2 regions of the Parerythrobacter aestuarii genome follow, and region 1 is predicted to be linked to the other one. Evidence: predicted binding sites of a transcription regulator. Region 1 holds the regulator's gene; the other holds the start of a gene.
The links. The regulator LexA, encoded in region 1, represses DNA repair genes until DNA is damaged. The targets are predictions, from matches to a motif close to GTTCCNCNCTTGTTCT.
Positions count from the first base shown of each region.

Region 1 (7,195 bases):
GCGGCAAGTCGGGCCACTGGACCGCCGAATGAGCAGCCCACAGCTGAGCCTGGAAGACGCGCAGGCGCGGATGCTGGCACTGGTCGAGCCGCTGGCGGCGGAGACGGTAACGCCGGAAGCGGCCGTGGGGCGCTACGTAGCCACACCGCTGGTCGCCCAGCGCACCCAGCCCCCGGCCGACCTTTCGGCGATGGATGGCTATGCCGTGGCTGGCCAAGGCCCGTGGCAGCGGGTCGGCGAAAGCCGCTGCGGCGCGCCATTCGAAGGCAGCATTGCGCCGGGCGAATGTGTCCGCATCTCGACCGGGGCGATCATGCCCGATGGTGGCGAGCGCGTCCTGCTGCAGGAAGATGCCGAGGTCAGCGGCGAAACAGTCACAGCGCTGGAGGACCCGCCCACCGGCAAGCACATCCGGCGCAAGGCCTTCGAGTTCTCGCCCGGCGATGTCCTGCTTGAGGCGGGAACCCGCATCGGACCGGCTGCGCTGGCGCTGGTCCGCTCATCCGGCAACGCACAGGTCGCGGTTCATGCCCGCCCCACCCTCGCGATCTTCGACAGCGGGGACGAGCTGGCCAGCGATCCGACCGAGTGCGCCCGGCATCAGATCCCGGCCAGCAATGGCGCGATGCTGGCGGCGCTCGCATCGAGCCTGCCCTGCACTATCCGCACCGGCGCGCCATTGCCCGACCAGCTCGATGCCATCGTCGCCGCGCTGGAGGCCAATGCCGATGCCGATATGATCGTGCTGACCGGCGGCGCCTCGGTCGGCGACCATGACCTCGCCAGGCCTGCGCTTGAAGCTGTCGGCGCCGAGCTCAACTTCTGGAAAGTGGCGATGAAGCCGGGCAAGCCACTGATGGTAGCGCGGCGCGGCAAACAACTGGTGCTGGGGCTGCCGGGCAACCCGGTCTCGGCCTTCGTCACCGGCTTCCTGTTCATGCTGCCTGCGCTGCGCAAGCTCTCCGGTGCGCACAGCTGCCTGCCGACCGCACTGCCCCTGCCGCTGGCTGCGGATTGCCCGCCCGGTGGTGTGCGGCGCGAATTCCTGCGTGCCGAATGGACGCCGCAGGGGCTGGTTCCGCTGGTCGAACAGGACAGCAGCGCGCTCCTTTCGCTGTCCAAAGCGCACGCGCTGATCGACCGTCCCGCGCATGGAGATGGGACGAAAGCGGGAACATCTGTTCCGGCGTTCCTGGTGGAAAACCCCTGAAATGCTTGACTTGGCAAAATTGGTTGCCTAATTGTTCCGCATTCGTTCGCATCCGCGGGCGGAGTTGGAACAGGCTATAGGGAGCCACCCGACATGCTGACCGCAAAGCAGCACGAATTGATCCGCTTCATCCAGCAGCGACTGGAAGATACGGGAATTTCCCCCTCGTTCGAGGAAATGAAGGAAGCGCTTGATCTCAAGAGCAAGTCCGGGGTCCACCGGCTGATCTCGGCGCTGGAAGAGCGCGGCTTTATCCGCCGCTTGCCCAATCGCGCCCGTGCACTGGAAGTGCTCAAGCAACCTGAAGATGTCGTGGGCGGTGGCAAGCCTGCCAACGACGTCGTTGCTAGCCGCACAATTGCCCCCACGGTTGCGCCGCAGGCGGCCAACGATGTGATCGAGATCCCGCTGCATGGCCGCATTGCCGCTGGTGCCCCGATCGAAGCGCTGGAGGACTACCAGTCGCTGCCGGTCCCGGCCGCGTTGCTTGGCCCGGGTGATCACTATGCATTGGAGGTTTCCGGCGACTCGATGATCGAAGCCGGCATTTTCGATGGCGACTTCGCGCTGATCCGCCGCACCGATACCGCTCGCGATGGCGAGATCGTCGTAGCGCTGGTCAACAATGAGGAAGCGACGCTCAAGTACCTGCATCGCGACAGCGGGCAGATCCGGCTCGACCCGGCCAATGCCGCTTACGAAGCGCAGGTCTATGCCCCCCAGCAGGTGCAGGTACAGGGCAAGCTCGCGGGGCTTCTGCGCCGCTACCACTGATTTCTACCCCGTGGGGAGCGGCTGTCCCCGCTTGAGGCTGTCCCGCCTACTGCCGCTCCCCCAACCCTCTGTGATGGCGACCTAGTCCTCGCGTCGGCTCCGCCACCAGCCATGCTCGCCCTCGCTCTCGGCAACGCTAGTGAAACGCTCCTCTTCCAGGAACAGGGCCAGTCCTCCTTCCCGGCTCAGGAACCGCCCATCGGCCTTGAGCCATTGCGGCCTGCAACTCCTCGGCAGCCAACGGTCGGCAATGACGATATCCGCCCGGTCACATGCTGCCGCCAGCGCCCGCTCCTCGATCCGGTCGCGGCTGCGCGCCATCAGCAGCTGCCAGTCCCTGCCCTCGCGCCGGAGCGTGAGCGAACAGAAGTCACGACTGCAACGCGCGCCGTGCCAGTCGGTGATGGTGACAGGTTCACCCTGCATCCCGGCCAGCTCCATCAGGTTGTCGCGGGCATAGTCCGACCGGCTCTCCCGCAGCATGATCAAGCCGTCCCCTTCGACAATACCGACGTGTCGCCCGTCTCCGGAAACAAGGACATCAGGTGCGGGCGTCAGCAGCAGCGACAGCGTCGCCATGACCGTCGGAACAAAGCCGAGCAACCGCTTGCGGCCCTGCCACAGGGCCAGCCAAAGCCCGCCGAGCACAAACAGCGCCAATGTCCCCATGCCCATCTGCGGCATCAGTTTGACCGCTCCAGGCTGTTCCGCCGTGAAATGTGCAATGTTCAACAACAGGTCAAGCGACTGTCCGACCAGCCACCACAACGGGTCTCCGAGACCGACAAGATCGAAGCAAAGCGCGACTGCGATCAGCGGCATCGAGACAAAGGTGACCAACGGGATCGCCATCACATTCGCCAGTGCGCCGTAGACTCCGGCCCGATGGAAATGAAACAGCACGATCGGCATCAGCGCGATCTCGATCACCAATCCGGTCATCAGCAGCATCAGGACTCGCCGGCCCGTGTGGAAGAACCAGCTCTCCTCACGCGGAGCGAGGAAGCGTTTGACCGGACTGGAGTTGTGCAAGGCAACGATAGCCATGACGGCGGCATAGCTCATCTGGAAGCTCGGCCCGATCACAGCTTCGGGCCAGAGCAGCATCACAAACCCCGCAGCCACGGCCAGCATTCGCAGCGATAATGGTTCACGACCCAGCGCGATCGCTATCAGGACCAACACCGCCGCTGCGCAGCTTCGCACGGTCGGCACTTCTGCCCCGGTCAACAGCGTATAGCCGATTCCCGCCCCGGCCCCGACCGCTGCAGCCACCAGCGGCAAACGCACCCGCAAGGCAAACCACGGCCACAGCGCCAACAGCTTGATGGCGAGAAGATAAGCTGCCGCAATAATCGCACTGACATGCAGGCCACTGATGGAAAGCAGGTGCGTCAAGCCAGCATCGCGCATGGCCTCCTCATCGGCCTCAGCGATGGCTCCGCGATCCCCGCTGGCAAATGCAGCAGCGATGGATCCGGCAGACCCTTGCAGCTTGCTGCGAACATGGGTGGAAAGTGCCCTTTGCACAGCGACAAGGCCCGACGGTGGCGGCGCCGGCTCCACTAACTCGATCTGACCGAGCACTGAGCCAGTCGCCGAATACCCATCGAACCATGCCCTGCGGGCGAAATTGTAGGCACCCGGAACCATCGGCGGCGATGGCGGCATCAACCGCGCCCTCAGCCGTACGACAGCGCCTTCACGATATTCCGGTTGCGCCTGATCCAGGGGCACGTTGACACGGATCTTGCGTGCGGTGCCCGTTTCTGCATCGCGAACCGCCAGCACCAGCCTGATCCGGTCGCGCGCCGGCTGTTCTTCGCGAGCGAGCACCCGACCCGAGTACCACTCGACCGCAGGTGCGGGAATCGCTTCCGCCCCGACCATTGCCGATCGAGCCCAGATCAGGCCGGTACCGAAGCCCAGTGCCAGGCTCAGCGCAACACATGCCATGCCCATGTGCACGAACCTTGACTGTCCCAGGATCATCCAGCCGCACAGCGCGCCCAGCCCGCACAAGCCCAAGAGAGCCACCCATTGCCACGGGCCCGGCAACACGAACCAGAGAATGATCCCGACGGCCATGGCGACAGCGACCCAGGGGGCCCTGTCGAAGCCGGAACTGCCGAGTTCTCGCTCCAGCACATCGGCTACGCTGGACAAGCGCCAGCGCGAGTGCCAAGGGCGTTGCTGCATTGCAGCATGACCTGGCCCCGGATCGCCTGCCAGAGGTATTTCGGGAGCGCCGTTGGTCGCCATGGATTTGAATTGAAAGGAAGCCACGCAAGATGGCAAGCACTGATGGAGCAGGAACGGGGACAGTCGTTACCCGCTTTGCCCCTTCGCCAACCGGATATTTGCATCTGGGTGGTGCGAGAACCGCACTCTTCAACTGGCTTTTCGCAAGGCACAATGGCGGCAAGGCGCTGCTCAGGATCGAGGATACCGACAAGAAGCGCAGCACACAGGATGCGATCGACAAGATCCTCGAAGGCCTGGACTGGCTTGGGCTCGACTATGATGAAGCGCCGGTATTCCAGTCGGAACGCGGTTCGCGCCATGTCGAAGTAGCAGAGAAGCTGCTCGAACACGGCTACGCCTATCGCTGCTACGCAACGCAGGAAGAGCTTGAGGAGATGCGTGCCGCCCAGCGCGCCTCCAAGCAACCGCTACGCTATGACGGGCGTTGGCGCCATCGCGACGCAGCGGATGCGCCTCCCGGGGCCCCTTTTGTCGTTCGCCTGAAGACACCGGAAGACGGCGAAACGACAATCGAAGACAAGGTCCAGGGCAGGGTCACCGTTCGCAACGGGGAACTTGACGACTATATCCTGCTCCGCGCTGATGGTTCGCCGACCTATATGCTGGCGGTCGTGGTCGACGACCATGACATGGGAATAACCCACGTCATTCGCGGCGACGATCACCTCAACAACGCATTCCGCCAGCTGCCGATCTATCATGCCATGCAGGCCATCGAAGGCGGCTGGGAAACCCCGACCTATGCCCATGTCCCGCTGATCCATGGGCAAGATGGTGCCAAGCTGTCGAAACGCCACGGTGCGGTCGGAGTCGAAGCCTATCGCGACGAGATGGGTGTATTGCCCGAAGCGCTGTTCAACTATCTGTTGCGCCTTGGTTGGGGCCATGGGGATCAGGAAGAATTCACCAAGCAGCAAGCCATCGAGCTGTTTACGCTAGAAGGCGTCGGCAAGAGCGCTTCGCGCTTCGACACCAAGAAGCTTCTCAACCTCAACGGCTTCCACATCCGAGAGGCTGACAACACCCGATTAGCGCATCTGGTCGCCGACAAGATTGGCCCGTCAGCGGATGCCGCAGTGCTGGCCGAAGCGATGCCCGTGCTCAAGGTCAGGGCCAGGGACATCAATGAACTGGCGGAAGGCGCAGCCTTTTTGTTCAGCAAACGCCCGCTGCAGATGACCGAGAAGGCAGCAGCGTTGCTCACCGACGATGCCCGCGCAATTTTGGCGAAGATTTCCGCCGTATTGCATGCGGAAAATGACTGGACAATCGAGGCCCTCGAAGCCACTACGAAGCAGCTCGCCGAGAGCCTCGAGCTGGGCCTTGGCAAACTCGCGCAACCCATGCGTGCAGCTTTAACCGGAACGACAACGTCACCCGGTATTTTCGACGTACTCGTCCTGCTCGGCAGGGAAGAGTCCCTCGCGCGGATCGACGCGCAGGCGACGCCCTCCGAGTAAGGAACGAGAGAAAAGAATTTGTAGGAGAACGCAAATGGCAGACACGACCGCAACACTCGGCGTTGCCGGACAGACTCACGAATATCCGATCCTCAAGGGTTCGACCGGGCCTGACGTGATCGATATTCGCAAGCTCTATGGCCAGACTGGTGCGTTCACCTTCGATCCCGGCTACAAGTCGACCGCTTCGTGCGAAAGCGCGCTGACCTATATCGATGGCAACGAAGGCGTGCTGCTGCACCGCGGCTACCCCATCGGCCAGCTGGCCGAGCACTCGAGCTTCATGGAAGTCAGCTACTTGCTGCTCAATGGCGAATTGCCGACGCAGGAAGAGCTCGATGACTTCACCTACACCATTACCCGGCACACCATGGTGCACGACCAGCTGCGCCAATTCTATCAGGGATTCCGCCGTGATGCGCACCCGATGGCAATCATGTGCGGAGTCGTTGGCGCACTGTCCGCGTTCTATCATGACAGCACCGACATTTCAGATCCCGAACACCGCAAGATCAGCAGCCACCGCCTGATCGCCAAGATGCCAACGATTGCGGCCATGGCTTACAAATATGCCGTCGGCCAACCCTTCCTTCAGCCGAAGAATTCGCTCAGCTACACCGGCAACTTCCTGCGCATGACGTTTGGCGTGCCGGCCGAGGACTATGAGATCCACCCTGCGATCGAACGTGCCATGGATCGCATCTTCATCCTTCACGCTGACCACGAGCAGAACGCATCGACCTCGACGGTCCGCCTTGCCGGTTCCTCTGGCGCGAATCCATTCGCCTGTATCGCAGCCGGCATCGCCTGCCTGTGGGGTCCGGCCCACGGTGGTGCCAATGAAGCCGCGCTCAACATGCTCCAGGAAATCGGCACGCCGGACAAGATCCCGCATTACATCGAGCGCGCCAAGGACAAGAATGACCCGTTCCGCCTGATGGGCTTCGGCCACCGCGTGTACAAGAACTACGACCCGCGCGCGACTGTCATGCAGCAGACCCTGCGCGAAGTGTTCGAAGCGCTCAACGTCAGCGATCCGGTGTTCGAAACCGCTCTGCAACTCGAGGAAATCGCGCTCAACGACGATTACTTCAAGGAAAAGAAGCTGTTCCCGAATGTGGACTTCTATTCAGGCATCATCCTGAACTCGATCGGCTTCCCGACTACGATGTTCACTGCACTGTTTGCGCTCGCCCGCACAGTCGGCTGGGTCGCGCAGTGGAACGAAATGATCTCCGATCCCGGCCAGGTCATCGGTCGCCCGCGCCAGCTCTACACCGGCCCGACCGAGCGCGACTACGTTCCTATCGCCAACCGGTAAGAGGAGGCCCGGATGAAACTGCCGGGCTACCTACTGCAAATTCTTGGTCTCACCATGCTCCTCACCGGGGCATGGTGGGTCTTGCAGGGCATGGGCTGGATCGGCGATCCGGCAGAAAGCTACATCGTCGGACGGCAGGATTGGGCCTTCGGCGGGGCAGCCGTC
Region 1 covers NZ_JARBWD010000001.1:1,946,572-1,953,766, forward strand. Annotated here, with positions in the region: gene moaC (cyclic pyranopterin monophosphate synthase MoaC) at 1-32, shown strand, start outside; gene QPW08_RS09520 (molybdopterin molybdotransferase MoeA) at 29-1,210, shown strand; gene lexA (transcriptional repressor LexA) at 1,304-1,984, shown strand; gene QPW08_RS09530 (ComEC/Rec2 family competence protein) at 2,066-4,246, opposite strand; gene gltX (glutamate--tRNA ligase) at 4,276-5,709, shown strand; gene QPW08_RS09540 (citrate synthase) at 5,744-7,030, shown strand; gene QPW08_RS09545 (hypothetical protein) at 7,043-7,195, shown strand, end outside.

Region 2 (7,195 bases), 1.4 Mb from region 1:
GGGTCGAACAGCGAGCCGATAAAGGCCCAGGGGAAGACGAAGCCGTGCCACAGGCCCCACCAGAAGCCGGGCGCGCCTGCTTCCGTGCTTACCCCGGCATCGACCTGGTTCGCGCAGGCGGCAAGGACGAGGGTGGCAGCGATGACACCTATCACCCTCCCAGCGCTTAGCGCCGGGCCCCTCCCTCTCCCATTGGGAGAGAGAAAGAGCACCGAAGGTGCGAAAGGGTGACGGTCATTCGCCATGATCGCCTCCCGCAACGAGGCAGGCCGAGTTGTCGTCACCCTCGGGCACGGCGACGCGCTCGGGCTGGCCTTCGACATGGACCCGGAACACCACTGCGCGGCCGCCCTCGGGCCCACCGATGGGCGAATGGATCGCGCCTGCTGGGATGACATAGGCATCGCCCGGTCCCAGCTGCCGGTCGGGCTTGCCATGCTCGACATGGGTCGCGCTACCTTCGACCATGTAGAGGAATTCCTGCCCCGGATGGCAGTGCCGCGGCACCTGCCCGCCCGCAGGGATGACCACGTCCGAAATGATGACGCTCAAGGGACCGCCGACCGTGATCGGCGCGGTCAGCGCGGTGTTGGAGCCCGGCCCGCGCGGCGGCAGGCCGGCGGGATCATCAAGCGGCAGGAACGGGTTCCACGCCACTTCCCACAGATGCCCGTCAGGGTCGGCAAAGTAGCCGGAGTAGCCGCCCCAGAACGCATCTTGCCCCGGCTTGAGCAGCTTGGCACCAAGACTTGTCGCCTTGGCCAGCAGGGTATCGACCGCTTCCTTCGAAGCCACATTGTGCGACAGGGTAATACCTGAGAAATTCCCGTTGGGCGCATCGGGCACAGTCGCATCCGCCGCCAGCTCACCGCGTGGATAGAGCGCGAGGCGGGTGGAGCCGAGCTTGAACATAGCGATGCCGTCGGCCTCGCCCTCGCCTTCCATCGGCAACCCGAGCCCGTCACGATAAAAAGCGATGGCGCGCTCCATGTCGGCCACGCCCAGCGTCACAAACGAAAGCCGCGGCTCCATCGCTGGTGCCGCGGCGGGCTCGTCATGTTCGGGATGGGCCAGCGCGGGAGTGGCGGCGAGAGCGAGGAGGGCGGCCAAAACGCCTGTCACCCTCACCCTCCCAGCGCTTCGCGCCGGGCCCCTCCCTCTCCCAGTGGGAGAGGGAATGAGGCGCTTAGCGCCGAAAGGGTGAGGGTCACTGGGCATTATTGCCTCCACAAATAGCGTGTCGAACAGTTTCCAGCACACCGTCGATATTGGCAAGGATATCGTGGTTCCAGAAGCGCAGGACGCGGAAGCCTTGTCGTTCAAGATGCCGGGTGCGCGCGATTTCGGCCGGATCGTTCAGATCATGCTGACCGCCGTCGGCTTCGATGACCAGCTTGTGCCGGTAACTCAGAAAGTCTGCGCAGTAGGGCGGTACCGGCGACTGCCGCCGGAACTTCGCCTCAGGAAACGCTTTGCGCAATTTGAGCCACAGGAGCTTCTCGGCCTCGGTCATATCACGCCGCAAAATTCGCGCGCGATCGACCGTGCCGGAGGTGCCCTTGCCGTATTGCTTCACACCCTCACCCTTTCGGCGCTTCGCGCCTCTTTCCCTCTCCCATCGGGAGAGGGAGGGGCCCGGCGCGAAGTGGTGGGAGGGTGAGGGTCGAATGCGCCCGCCTTACTGGCAGCTCAGGCATTCCTCGTAATCGGTCTGCTCGCCAGCGGCCGCGCTCAGTTCGAACTTGGTCGCGTCCTTGGTGTTGTCGGCTTCCACCCCGCCGGCGAAACCGGCGCGCTGGACGCTCTTCGAGCGCAGGTAATAGAGCGACTTGATGCCCTTCTCCCACGCCTGGAAGTGCAGCATCATCAGGTCCCACTTGTCGACATCGGCCGGGATGAACAGGTTCAGCGACTGGGCCTGGTCGATATAGGGCGCGCGGTCGGCAGCGAATTCGAGCAGGTAGCGCTGGTCGATCTCGAAGCTGGTCTTGAACACCGCTTTCTCTTCCGGCGTCAGGAAGTCGAGATGCGCGACCGAGCCGCCCTTCTCGAGGATCGAGTTCCACACCTGGGTCGAATCCTTGCTCTTCTTCTTGAGCAGTTTTTCGAGATAGGGGTTCTTGACGATGAAGCTGCCCGACAGCGTCTTGTGGGTATAGATATTGGCCGGGATCGGTTCGATGCAGGCGCTGGTACCGCCGCAGATGATGCTGATCGACGCGGTCGGCGCGATCGCCATCTTGCAGCTGAAGCGCTCCATCGCGCCCATCTCTTCCGCATCGGGGCACGCGCCGCGTTCCTGCGCCAGCAGCATCGAGGCTTCGCAAGCCTTGGCGTTGATGTGCTGGAACATCTTCATGTTCCAGGCCTTGGCCATCGGTCCTTCGAGCGGCAGGTTCTTCGACTGCAGGAAGGAGTGGAAGCCCATCACCCCCATGCCGACCGAGCGTTCGCGGGCAGCGGAATATTTCGCCCGCGCCATCTCGTCGGGCGCGCGGTCGATATAATCCTGCAGCACGTTGTCGAGGAAGCGCATGACGTCTTCGACAAAGCGCTTCTCGCCGTTCCACTCGTCCCACTTTTCGAGGTTGAGCGAGCTGAGGCAGCACACTGCCGTGCGATCGTTACCGAGATGGTCGATCCCGGTCGGCAGGGTGATTTCGGAGCACAGGTTCGAGGTGCTCACCTTGAGGCCGAGATCGCGGTGATGCTTGGGCATCATGCGGTTCACGGTGTCGGAGAACACGATGTAAGGCTCGCCAGTGGCAAGGCGGGTTTCGACCAGCTTCTGGAACAGCGAGCGGGCATCGACCTTGCCGCGCACTTCGCCGGTCTTGGGTGACTTGAGCTCGAACTCCTCGCCGGCCCGGACCGCTTCCATGAATTCGTCGGTCAGCAGCACGCCGTGATGCAGGTTGAGAGCCTTGCGGTTGAAGTCGCCGCTGGGCTTGCGGATTTCGAGGAACTCCTCGATCTCCGGGTGGTGGATGTCGATGTAGCAGGCCGCCGAGCCGCGTCGCAGCGAGCCCTGCGAAATCGCCAGAGTGAGCGAGTCCATCACGCGGACGAACGGAATGATGCCGCTGGTCTTGCCATTGAGGCCGACCGGCTCGCCAATGCCGCGAACATTGCCCCAGTAGGTGCCGATGCCGCCACCTTTCGACGCCAGCCAGACATTCTCGTTCCAGGTCCCGACAATGCCGTCCAGGCTGTCGGACACCGAGTTGAGGTAGCAACTGATCGGCAGTCCGCGGTTGGTGCCGCCGTTGGAGAGCACCGGCGTCGCCGGCATGAACCACAGCTGCGAGATGTAGTCATAGAGCCGCTGGGCGTGGTCCTGATCGTCGGCATAAGCATCGGCAACGCGCGCGAACAGGTCCTGGAACTTCTCGCCCGGGAGCAGGTAGCGGTCGATCAGCGTTTCCTTGCCGAATTCGGTCAAATTGGCATCGCGCGACTCGTCGATGGCGATGGTGAAGCGGCGGTCGTTGACCTTCTTGCTGTCATCGGCGGGCTTGGCAGCAGCCTTCGCCGCTTCAGCAATCGCGCCGGCAGCTGCCTCGGCGACCAGTTCTTCCGACCCGGAATCCTGCTTTTCCATGCTTACTGCTTTCTTCGAATCTGTCTTAGGCGCCTTGGCTTCAGGTGCATCGGTAGCTGCATCGATCGTATCCAGCGCTTCCGCATCCATAGCCCGGTCATCTCCTGCCTTGAAATCCATCTCGTCGCCCCGCTCTTTTCCATAAGGCGACTCGCGAGCCGCCCTTTGTTCCACATTCGTTCCGCACAGTCGAGAGCGATCTCCGAAGGGCCCACGCTATGCCAGAAAGCCAGTCCCGGTGGTTTTTGCCGTCCCCTGACTGTCCCCCGTTTCGCCCACAGAACGATCCCCTTGGGCCTTGACCTGGAGTGACTCCTCCCCCTGACGCGGAATCCGCGATGGCGGGCCAACCAGACTAGGTTTTGGGGTTCGCCGTCCAAGCGAACCACTAGATACTGAATCAGGCGGGACTCGCGCGCAAGAGGGTAAATGTCGATTTAACGACACAAACCCGATCAGCCCCCAGGTGTGTTACTCTTCTCACACGCAGCGACGCGTGGGGAATCCTTGAGTCGCGCGACGCGCAAGCCCCAAAATCAATCTGTGAAGAAAAATATGGTGATTGAATCTTTTGAATCAAACCGCGATTCAAGCTGTCGGATTTGTGCAATAAATGAATCGGGATCTTGCCGGAGGTGATCATGCCGAACGCCTTGGTCGATCCGCTCGCGCGGTTCGCCTTACGCCACGAAAAGCTGCTGAGCGCGCTCGCTATCGGCTGGTTCGTGCTGACCTGCGCGGCCTACGCCCGGTTCATCCCCGTGCCGGACATTCCCTATGTCACCGATCGCAACAGCTGGATGCTGTCAGGTCCGTGGAATGCCATCTGGTGGGGCTTCCTGCGCCCTGCAATCCTTCGCCGCAAGGATGCGTTGAGCCCAGCCGATTCGGAACAGTCCTAAGCCGACGCGCGCGCGTGGGCAGCAATGGCATCCGCGATTTCGCTCGCCAGCTCGACCGGCAAATCGTGCCCCCATCCCGGGATAGTCTTGATCTTGGCCCCGGGAATTGCCGCAGCAGTCGCATGGCCATGCTCGACCGGAATCAGCGGATCGTCCTCGCCATGCAGCACCAGCGTCGGCACTGACAGGTCCTTGAGCATGTTGGTGCGCTCGCCATCGGCGATGATCGCGGCCATCTGGCGCAGCGGGCCTTCAGGGTAGACGCTGCGGCGCACGGCATTGCGGGTGCGCTCCTCCAGCTTCTCGTCAGAGGACTGGTAGGCCGGCGAGCCGATCGTGCGGGCGACCTTCATCCCGTGCGCCACCAACACTTCCTCATCGAGCGATTCGGGTCGCTTCACCAGCACTTCCATCGCTTCCTTCTTCGCCTTCGGCAGCTTCGGGTTGCCAGTGGTCGAGAACACCGAAGTGAGCGACCGGGTCTTGTGCGGGTGGCGCGCGGCGACGTGCTGGGCGATCATCCCGCCCATGCTGCCGCCAACGATATGCGCGCGATCGATCCCCAGCGCATCGAGTAGCCCGGCGCTGTCATCGGCCATATCGCCCAACGTGTAGGGCACCTTGGGCTTGAGCCCGAGCTTGCGGAAGATCGTGTGCCGCACCATGCCCGGCGCCTTGACCCCGTGGAACTTGTGGCTGAGCCCGATGTCGCGGTTGTCGTGCCGGATGACGCGGAAGCCGTGACCCGCCAGCGCATCGACGAGGTCCTGCGGCCACAGGGTCATCTGCGCGCCGAAGCCCATGATCAGCAGCAACGGCTCGCCGTCGGCCGGACCGTGCTCGTCATAATGGATGGTGATGCCGTTGGCAGTGATTTCTGGCACGCGAATGTCCCCTGTTCCTACTGGCCAGCCGCTTTCGGTTTCTCGTGAGCGATCTGGATGAGTGAAGTCATATCCATGACATCCGGATCTTCGCAAGTCACGCGGACAGCTTGCCACGAGGGTGAACCATCCGCCGGCGAGAGCGGCCAACCGACAGCTTCGAAACCGCACAGGTCCGGCTCGAACGCCTTCCAGCCATAGACCACTGCGGTCGGGACAGTGGCCATCCTTGGAGGATCGGCCACCCGGCTCGCCAACGCGGCGACTGATGCGCGCATCCGATCGAGCGATGGCGCTAGCGCCATGGTGTAGTCGCCCAGCTCGACTACATCGCCTGATATCCGTGCAGCCACCAGCGCCTGGTCTTCAGCGCTGCGCCGGTTGTTCATGGGCGTGGCCTTGCGATCGGCCATGATGGCAAACGGGTTGACCTGGCCTTCCATCGGATCAGTGGTCACCACTCGCCGATCGCCGTCATCCGTGAAATCGGTCGTCGCGCTGACACCATAAACGGGCCAGTGTTCCTCGCTGCCGTCGGCGACAGCGATCGAGACCAGCCACACTTCGCCGCGATAGTCGAAATGCGAACCGAGATTGTCTGCCGTCGAGCGCAGCACGAACAGATGAGTCGCGCTGGCACCGATCACGGTGTCTTCGATATTGACGCTGTCAGGCGGCGTCGCAACGGCGCGCGGCGATACAAGGGCGAGCCCTGCGACGAACAGCGAGGTCGCGAGCATTCGACGCAAGGCGGCGAAAGTGACGGGATAATTCATCTGCCCAGTCTAGCCCGCAAACGGGCACGCGCCAACAAGCAGACATCGCCGCGCTGCCTTGGCGGCAGTGCGGCGATGCCGGCCTTTGGGGGCCAGGGGGTCAGGACGCGCCAACCGTGCCGCGCCCTGTTCGGGATCGGCCTATTGGCCGAGCGCGATCACATTGCGTTCGATGCTGCCCAGGGCGAGGCGGTTGCGCTCGATCCAGGCCAGCTTTTCGGATAGCTGCTCCTGCTCGGCCCGGGTCTCCGCGAAGATGATATTGGCCTGGAAGGTCGTGCCCTTGCCGATCCGGGCAGGGCCTTCATCAAGGCCGGACAGACGACGCACGGCCCACATGGCTGCGCGGTCGGCGCTGACCGAGCCCGAGCTGCGATAGGTCTCAAGGTCGACCGGGCGGCCATTTTCGTCGAGCGTGAAGCGGACCTGCACAATGCCGCTGTCGGAATTGTATTGGCCCCAGCGGTCAGCGAGGTCGAGGTTGCGACTGAGGTCGCGCGACACATCGGCGCGCCAGGCTTGCATGGCCCGGCTGGGCGATACGATAATGTCTTCCTGCGCGGTGTTGGCAAAGGCGGGGGTCAGTGTGGTGGCGCCAAGCGCCAAGGCCACGGCGGTATGGATAAGGGACTTCATTGGATCATCCTCCGTCAAACAGTGAATGATCGGCCAATCGCAACCACAGGCTGAGCGCAGTCCCGATTGTCCTCGCGCGCTGTTGCTCCATGGTCGATCGGGAGCGACGCCGGTGACCCATATTGGGTCTCGGGTCTGAACTGGGGGTTGTGACGCCGCTCCCGAGACAGGAGATGCGCGCCACGACCGATTCCTGCAATCAGAGGTCTATCGGCGTAATAAAGTTTCCGACGAACGGGTGATTGGGGCCGATTAGTGCCAATCTAAGGCACCAACACCGTATCGCGCGCCACTTCGTCGGTCGTGGGATGGTCGAGCGTATAGTGCAGGCCGCGGCTCTCGTGGCGGGCGAGCGCGCTCTTCACGATCAGCTCGGCCGATTGCAACAGGTTACGC
Region 2 covers NZ_JARBWD010000001.1:524,617-531,811, reverse strand. Annotated here, with positions in the region: gene QPW08_RS02640 (hypothetical protein) at 1-155, opposite strand, end outside; gene QPW08_RS02635 (VOC family protein) at 235-1,122, opposite strand; gene QPW08_RS02630 (endonuclease domain-containing protein) at 1,208-1,576, opposite strand; gene QPW08_RS02625 (ribonucleoside-diphosphate reductase subunit alpha) at 1,679-3,721, opposite strand; gene QPW08_RS02620 (hypothetical protein) at 4,243-4,503, shown strand; gene QPW08_RS02615 (alpha/beta fold hydrolase) at 4,500-5,387, opposite strand; gene QPW08_RS02610 (hypothetical protein) at 5,405-6,163, opposite strand; gene QPW08_RS02605 (energy transducer TonB family protein) at 6,305-6,799, opposite strand; gene nadB (L-aspartate oxidase) at 7,063-7,195, opposite strand, start outside.
Region 2: QPW08_RS02625 (ribonucleoside-diphosphate reductase subunit alpha) is a predicted target of LexA. The motif match lies at 3,769-3,784, and genes of this name have one in related genera.